DNA from 2 places in the Lactiplantibacillus kimchii genome. Region 1 is predicted to be linked to the other one. Evidence: predicted binding sites of a transcription regulator. Region 1 holds the regulator's gene; the other holds the start of a gene.

What was found. Region 1 encodes Rex, which represses fermentation and respiration genes when NADH is low (regulators of the CRP and FNR family bind a similar motif). Its sites were predicted from a motif close to TTGTGAANTANTTCACAA; they were not measured.
Region 2: a site for Rex is predicted at 1,519-1,536, ahead of C5Z26_RS07325 (NAD(P)-dependent alcohol dehydrogenase). Genes of this name have one in related genera too.

Annotation. Positions count from the first base shown of each region.
Region 1 covers NZ_CP027194.1:2,147,982-2,152,420, reverse strand. Annotated here, with positions in the region: gene groL (chaperonin GroEL) at 1-599, opposite strand, end outside; gene groES (co-chaperone GroES) at 655-939, opposite strand; gene C5Z26_RS10445 (CPBP family intramembrane glutamic endopeptidase) at 1,130-1,765, shown strand; gene C5Z26_RS10440 (redox-sensing transcriptional repressor Rex) at 1,818-2,474, opposite strand; gene C5Z26_RS10435 (ABC-F family ATP-binding cassette domain-containing protein) at 2,641-4,439, shown strand, end outside.
Region 2 covers NZ_CP027194.1:1,486,991-1,491,429, forward strand. Annotated here, with positions in the region: gene C5Z26_RS07315 (SDR family oxidoreductase) at 1-619, shown strand, start outside; gene C5Z26_RS07320 (GNAT family N-acetyltransferase) at 823-1,281, shown strand; gene C5Z26_RS07325 (NAD(P)-dependent alcohol dehydrogenase) at 1,594-2,715, shown strand; partial or broken gene C5Z26_RS07335 (ISL3 family transposase) at 2,792-4,048, opposite strand; gene C5Z26_RS07340 (DMT family transporter) at 4,283-4,439, opposite strand, start outside.

The sequences.
Region 1 (4,439 bases):
TGTGATAGGTAACCACGATCAAATTGCATTCCTTCAACCACGTCCAAGCTAGTATCAACACCACGTGATTCTTCAATAGTGATAACGCCATCATGACCAACTTTTTCCATCGCTTCCGCAATCAACTTACCCGTTTCTTGGCTAGCTGATGAAACGGCTGCGATTTGAGCGATATCTTCTTGCGTCTTAACTTCATGGGCCATTGAATGCATGGCGTCAACGGCAGTCTTCGTTGCGGCTTCAATCCCGCGCCGAATCCCAACTGGGTTAGCCCCAGCAGTAACGTTCTTCATGCCTTCGTTGACGATTGATTGCGTCAATACCGTTGCAGTAGTAGTCCCATCACCGGCAATATCGTTAGTTTTTGAAGCGACTTCAGAAACTAACTTAGCACCCATATTTTCAAAATGATCTTCAAGTTCAATTGCCTTAGCAATCGTCACCCCATCATTAGTGATGGTTGGTGAGCCGTATGATTCTTCCAATACAACATTACGACCCTTAGGACCTAAAGTTGATTTAACGGTGTTAGCTAATTGGTCAACACCTTTGAGCATTGCTGAACGTGCGTCTTCAGAGAATTTTAATTCTTTAGCCATTATTTGTATTCACCTCATAAATAAATTTTGTTTTAATTACTATCAGTTAAATGGATTAGTCTTCAACCGCGACAATATCTTTTTCGTGTAAGACTAGATAAGCTGACCCTTCGTACTTAACTTCAGTACCTGCGTACTTGTCAAACAATACTTGATCGCCGACTTTCACGCTAGGTGCAACCTTTGAACCGTTATCTAAAATCCGGCCATCAGATACAGCAACAACCTTACCACTTTGTGGCTTTTCCTTAGCATTGTTGGCAATAACAATACCACCAATCGTTTGTTCTTCTTCTGCTTGTTGTTGTAAGATGACACGATCACCTAATGGTTTTAACACGTGAATCCCTCCATTTATTCTTTTTTAGCACTCACAAACATCAAGTGCTAATCACAAAGATAACTATATCATTTTAATTCAAGAATGCAAGTTATTTGTCAATAATTAGTCAAAGAAAGTCAAATCGATTATAATGAACTTACTTAAGTCAAATCTGACTCGAAATTTTATTATTAAAGGACGTGAGCTAATGGCTAATCGCCGCCAATCGCTGACAGTTTTAATCGTCTATTTTATCATCTATGCCCTACCTACTTTATTAGCCCAAGGATTCCATCAACTTGGATCTTGGATTTTCTTAATTCAAACTTTAGATTACTTACTTGGCGCTATCATTTTAGGATGGCTCGCTTGGCGAACTAAAACGCCAAATGCCGTCGAACAGCACCCTAAAAATTGGGTCAGTACGGTTTTATGGGGAATTATCGGCGTTGTCTTAGTGCTTGTCGGTCAAGTCGTTATTTTACGCTTGACGCAACTACTCGGCCAGTCAACGGCCTCGGCCAATACCAATACGTTACTCACAATTGGTCAGAAATACCCCTTCTTCTTACTGGCAGTGCTCGTTGGAGCGCCAATTATGGAAGAAATCGTCTTTCGTAAAGTTATTTTCGGTAACCTAACGACCGTTACTGGAACAGTCGGTGCTGCGGTTATTTCTAGTTTGTTATTTAGTTTTGCTCATGCGGACGGTCATTTAATTTTATATGCCTTTATCGGCCTCCTCTTTTGTTGGCTATACCGGCATACTGGTCGTATTCAGACATCGATGATTGCCCATATTTTAATGAACGTTGTCGCAGTTTTACCCTTATTTTTAACTTAAAATAACTAAAAGACGCAACCATTTTTTTGGTTGCGTCTTTTGCTAGCTAATATTATTCAGCTGATTTATCGCCAAGTTGTTCCCCATAATGTTCAATAAAATAAATTAAGGTTTGCAATTCATTCGTTAAATCAACATTTTGAACCCGAATCGTCTCGGGAACTGAAATGCGTAATGGGGTAAAGTTCATAATTCCTTTAACGTTAGCATCAACCAGTTCATCTGTAACGTCTTGAACGACTGAAGTTGGCACCGTTAAAATGGCAATTTCAATTTGTTGTTCAATTAATTGTTTCTTTAATTCCGCCATCGGATAAACGGGAACGCCGCTTTGGACCGTATTGGCAATTGATTCGTTGACATCAAAAGCTGCTGAAATACGGACATTACTATTTTTATGAAAATTAAAATTAAGTAACGCATGGCCCAAATTACCGACCCCAATCAAGGCGACGTTAGTTAACGTGTCTTGATTTAAAATTTTCTTGAAAAATGCCAAGAGCTTTTCAACGTCATAGCCATACCCGCGTTTGCCTAATGCCCCAAAATATGAAAAATCTCGTCGAATCGTAGCTGAATCAACTTTAACTGCTTCTGACAGCTCCGTTGACGAAACCCGTTTCTTGTCAGCATCTAATAAAATGTTCAAATACCGATAGTATATCGGTAACCGCTTGGCCGTTGCCCGTGGAATTTTTGTTTCTGCCATTTGACGACCCTCCTTATCAAAAGTTTGTGAATTTGCTGACACTATTCTAGCATAATAGGCCACTTTGTGAAATAATATTTACTTATTCTTCCCTTTCACTAGGGCTAACAACGACAATATGCTACAATTATTTGACGAATCCACCTCGAAAGGAGTTTAAAAAAACGTGATTTTACTACAAGTACAGCAAGTCATGCGGCGTTTTGGCGCTGATGTCTTGTTCGATAACGTACAATTAGATATTCAGGACCATGCGCGTGTCGCCTTAGTTGGTCGCAACGGGGCTGGTAAATCAACTTTATTAAAAATGATTGCCGGTGAAACCGTCCCTGACGAAGGTCAAATTTCAATGCGTAAAGGCTTAACTATCGGCTATTTGGCTCAAGATCAAGGTTTAAATAGCGCCCATACAATTTGGGAAGAAATGAGCAGTGTCTTCGCTGAATTACATCAACTAGAAGCTCAAATGCACCGCTTAGAAGCCCAATTAAGTGATCCTGAAGTTATTGCGGATGACCCGACTTATCAACAAACTTTAAAGACTTATGACCAAGTTCAAACTGAATTTCAACAAAAAAATGGTTACGGTTACCAGGCCGAAATCCGGGGTGTCTTACATGGTTTCCAGTTCAATGCTGATGTTTATGATAAATCCGTTACCGAACTTTCCGGGGGCCAAAAGACCCAGTTGGCGCTTGCCAAACTACTATTGGAAAAACGGGATTTGCTCATTCTGGATGAACCAACCAACCATTTGGACGTTGAAACGCTCACTTGGCTCGAAAGTTATCTTCAATCTTACACGGGCGCCTTGCTGATTGTGAGTCACGACCGTTACTTCTTAGATCGGGTCGTCAACGAAGTCTACGATCTATCCCATCATGAAATGGTGCATTATACTGGCAATTATGATCAATATGTCCAACAAAAAGCGGCCCGTATTCAAGCAGAATGGAAACATTATGAGAAGCAACAGACCGAAATCAACAAATTAGAAGACTTTGTTAATCGGAATATTGTGCGGGCTTCAACTACCAAGCGCGCCCAATCACGGCGAAAACAACTCGAAAAAATGACGCGTTTGGACCGTCCCGAAGGTGATGAAAAGACCGCCCACTTTGGTTTTCATGCAGCCAAACAAAGTGGCAACATTGTCTTAACCGTCAAAGATGCAGCGGTGGGCTATCAAGATCAAATCTTGTCAGCACCGGACACATTAAACATCAAAAAACATGAAGCCATCGCCATCGTGGGACCCAATGGAATTGGTAAATCAACCTTGCTGAAAAGTATTCTGGGTCAAATTCCATTTATCAAGGGGCAAGCGGTCTTCGGGACCAATGTCGTTACCGGTTATTACGATCAGGAACAAAAGAATTTGCATGCTAAAAAAACCGTCCTTAGTGAACTTTGGGACGAACATGCGACCACTCCTGAAAAAGATATTCGGACCATTTTAGGCAGTTTCTTGTTTACTGGTGCCGATGTCGATAAATCAATCGGGTCCTTATCCGGGGGTGAACGGGCCCGTTTACTACTGACCAAGTTAGCTATGGAAAATGATAACTTTTTAATTTTAGACGAACCGACCAATCACTTGGATATTGACAGTCGTGAAGTATTGGAAGTTGCACTTAACGATTTTGATGGCACGCTTTTGTTCGTCTCACATGACCGTTATTTCATTAATCAAGTTGCCACCAGTGTCGTTGAAGTATCCCCAACTGGCACAGAATTATTCTTAGGTGACTATGATTACTATATTGATAAAAAGCAGGAACAAGCTGAGTTAGCTGAATTGGCCGCTAGTGAAGCGGCGGCTAATGCCACCAGCGCCACGACCACTGCTATCAGCGAAGCTGGCGCACCAGTGAGCCAATCCAAGGGACAGCAAACCTATCAAGCTAGCAAACAACAACAGCGAACTAAGCGCAAGTTAGAACGTTCAGTTGCGTCCCTGGAACA
Region 2 (4,439 bases), 660 kb from region 1:
AGGGGCTGCCGGTCAAATCGCCCGGTTAGCTGAACAACAATTTTTAAACGACACGCAAGTAGAACTCACACTTTACTTACGAAATGCACAACGAGTTAACGACTTAAAATCAGCGCGGGTCACCATCATTGACGGCGATACAACTGACGTAACCAAGTTGACCCAAGCGATGCAAGGTCAAGATGTGGTCTATGCTAACTTAGCCGGCCAAAATATCAAGGCGCAAGCTGAGACCGTTGTGACGGCGATGCATACCACCGGACTCAAACGCCTCATTTGGATTTCAACATTAGGTATTTATGATGAAGTCCCTGGTAAATTTGGCGAATGGAATAACGCTACTTTAGGTAGCTACCTCACCCGTTACTTTGATGCCGCCCAAGTTCTAGAACAATCTGACTTGGATTACACTATTATTCGGCCAGCTTGGTTAACAAATAAAGCCGAAACTGATTATGAACTAACCCAACGCCATGATACTTTTAAAGGCACTGAAGTTTCACGTCAAAGTATTGCCGCGTTAGTCGTCCAATTGGTTCAAAATCCAACCACACAATTACGAACATCTTTAGGGGTTAATAAACCCAATACCGATGGCGATAAACCAGCTTGGTATTAATAGCCATGTGAGTCAAATGACAACATAGTTTCAGTCATTTGACCCACGTTTTTTTTAATGATTTTTTCATTTTAAACCCGCTTAAATCAAACTTCATAATTCACGGACCTTCCAATTTGACGCCACTTAAATGTGGTGTTAGATTGTAAACTTAATTTGAAAATAACCAGGTTTTCTGACCTAGTTTTCAAGGAGGCTTCACGTTGAATTTAAAATGGTATGTTAAACAATTTTCCGGTCTAACAACAATCCAATTACACGATATTTATCAGCTCCGCGCAAAAAGCTTTGTCCAAGAACAAGCCCGAAGTTATCAAGACCCAGATGATACTGATTTTGACGCTCGTCATATCTTTGCTTACGATAATGGTCACCTAGTCGCCTATGCACGGATTTATGACCGTGCTGGGGTCGTGACTTTTGGCCGTATCACAACTGATAGTACGTATCGCGGCACTGGTCTCGGTAAACAACTTATGAACCATGTCATGGCGATTTTAAAAGTCCATTATGCCGATGCCCAGATTGAAATTGACGCTCAAACCCAAGTCCAGAAATTTTACGAAAAATTCGGCCTAACGACCCAAGGAGACCCCTTTATCGATTTAGGCGCCGAAGTGATCAAAATGCAAGCACCTGTTCAAGCTTTGGTACTGGCTTGACGATTACCATAGCCCACCATTAACGTCCGACTGGCTGACAGTGATGGCCAATGGTGGCTATTTTTTTACGCTGTATCAGACGATCGCGTGAACTTTCTCAAACTTAAAGTTCAACTTCAAAATAAGACCATTACATCTACAGAACTTTGGTATCATATTTATACATTTAAGGTATTAAAGCCTGATTAATCAGCGTTTATACCTGGTATTCAATTCATTAAATCGGCTTGATTGAATTTGTGAGTTGTGTAACAATAGCAATTGTAAGCGTTTTACATATCAATTAACTAACAAAGTGAGGCACTAATTATTATGAAAATTAAAGCAGCAGTTGTTAATCAAGTTAATGATCCATTCGTCATTAAAGACGATATTGAATTGGCTGAAATGGGCCCAACTGATTTACAAGTTAAATTAGTTGCAAGTGGGATTTGTCACTCGGACGAAGCGATTCGTAAAGGGGATGCTTCCCTGGGTTATCCAGTTATTCTCGGTCATGAAGGTTCGGGAATTATTGAAAAAGTCGGCCCCCAAGTAAAAGATTTTAGCGTGGGTGATCATATTGTCATGTCTTTTTACGCCGATGGCACTTGCGATAACTGCTTAAAAGGGATGCCAACTAAATGCCGCCACTATGCCGATTATAATTTAAGCGGCACACGACCAGATGGGTCTGATCATTTCCAAGAAAACGGCGCTCATGTCAGTGATATGTTTGACCAATCCTCATTCACGACCCATACGGTCATCGATCAGCGCAATGCCGTTAAGGTGGACAAGGCCTTAGACTTACGGCGCTTAGGACCTTTAGGTTGTGGCTATGTCACTGGGAGTGGCACTGTTTTGAATAGTCTACAACCACGTCCCGGCCAGACGATTGCCGTCTTTGGGACCGGTGCGGTTGGGTTAGCTGCAATGATGGCCGGTAAAATTTCTGGTTGTACCGAAGTTATTGCGGTCGACATCGTAGATTCTCGCTTAGCCTTAGCGAAAGAACTAGGTGCAACTCACACCGTTAACAGTAAAACGGAAGATCCAGTAGCAGCCATCAAAAAGTTAACCAATGGCTACGGCGTTGATTTCACTGTGGATACGACTGGTGTAGAACCCGTAATGGTCGCTGCCATTCATGCTTTGGCTCAAGGTGGGACTGCCGCTTTAATTGCCGTTACCGCTAAGAATATTACCATCAGTTCATGGAATGACCTATGTGTTGATGATAAAAAGGTTATTGGGGTTAACATGGGGGACGCCATTCCTCAAGTCGATGTGCCACGCCTCATTGACTTCTATCAACATGGCATGTTCCCATTTGAAAAGACCGAAAAATTCTACAAGTTTGCAGATATTAATCAAGCCAATGCGGACTCCGTGAGTGGTAAAACCATCAAACCCGTCCTAATTATTGACGAAGACTATCAACCTGAAGCTTAATTTAGCTCAAGCCCAAAAAGGGTTCTCTGTCAACTGTTGTTGGTAATCTTTTTATTGGTGCTTAGCCGCGCAACGGCTAAGCACCTTTTTTTAATGCGAACATTAAATGTATACGCAATCTGAAATTATTGAAATTTCCAAAACCATAGGCGGTATGTTTTAAAACTTTAATTTTATTATTCGTCCCTTCCAAAGGACCGTTTGAATATTGATATCTGAGTGCGTTCTCAATTTAATCTTGGCTATCTCGTAGTTTTGAAAAATGTTTCTCAATCTCCTCTGGAAATTGATTACTAGCATCCAGAACCTGCCTTAACCGGGGTAAATCTCGATATTTGACGGCGCTTCTGAGTGTATGCAAGGCGTCATAGGCTCGTTTTAACTCTGGATCAAATTCCAGCATCTCTTCAACAATTTGATTTTGGGTATGGCGTCCGGCAATAAAGGAATAGTGCCTATAATTTTTGATATCCAGTTTCTCGTTAGGTTTTAAGAGTAGTTTCCAATATCTTTTTAGTGCTTTATATTTAATGTTTGATTTAGCAAATTGTTTCATGACGCGAATACGAGTTTGATTAAAGCCTACCACCGCCGATTTCACGACGTGAAATCGGTCAGTAACGATTATGGCCTCTGGAAATACTGACACTAGCTCAGGGTACGTATAATTCATATCCGTTACAATAACTTTGACACTCATTCTGGCTGTTTTCGTATAACGTTTAAAGTATTTTTCAAGACTAACAAGTGTTCTCGATTCTAAGATATCTATAAATTGATGAGTTTCTCCATCCATAAAGACGAAACTAATCGAACCATTGGCATCTTTGGTTGACTTGATTTCATCCATGCAAATGACACTTGGCAACCAATCATAATGGGTCAATAAATCACGTTCGTAGGTCTTTAACATTGAGACAACTGTACTACTTGAAATATTCAATTCGTGAGCAATGTGTGTCATGGTCACCGGTTCACTTAGCTTCTCTAAGCAAGCGATGCGAACATTATTAGAGATTGTATGATTCCGTTGCGTTAGCGTAGTTGCTGCTAAAAAATAGCTGTTGCACACTTTACACTTAAAGTTCCGTTTCTTTAGATGCAGTAAAACGTCTCGCTCACTGCTCCTAAGTAGCTTAACTTTTACTTGTCGCCAACCATAGTGAATGATACTTTTTCTGTTGAGTACGCCGCACCTTGGACACGCTTTTGGACGATAGTCCAAAATTGCTTGAGCTTCGATTGGTCCTTTTTCTTGAATGTTATTGATAATATTCACTTTTTTGATGTTTGGGTCTTTAATTCCCAATAAAAATTTAGTATCCTTACTCATAGGGGTATAGTCGCTTCTTTCTCTTGAAATGTGGTAGTGGATAGATATATAAGTCTGCCGACTATATCTCTTTTTTTTTGCACTTTTTTAATATACTACAAATAAAATACATACAAAAATATCTGCTGCCAGTAATCAAGTTTTCACTTAATTACCAACAACAGATATTTTAGAACCCCAAAAAGAGATCACAATTTTAAAATTGCGACCTCTTTTTGGGTTACTGCGATAACGTTATTCTAACGTTGACTTACTGCGATAATGCTGCAAAATATAAATCGCAAAAACGACTAAGATTGAGCCAATAATTTCAATGATGCTAACTTTTAAATTCAAGAAAATAATACTCAAAACAAATGTCACCACCGGTTGCACCGCATCAACAATACTA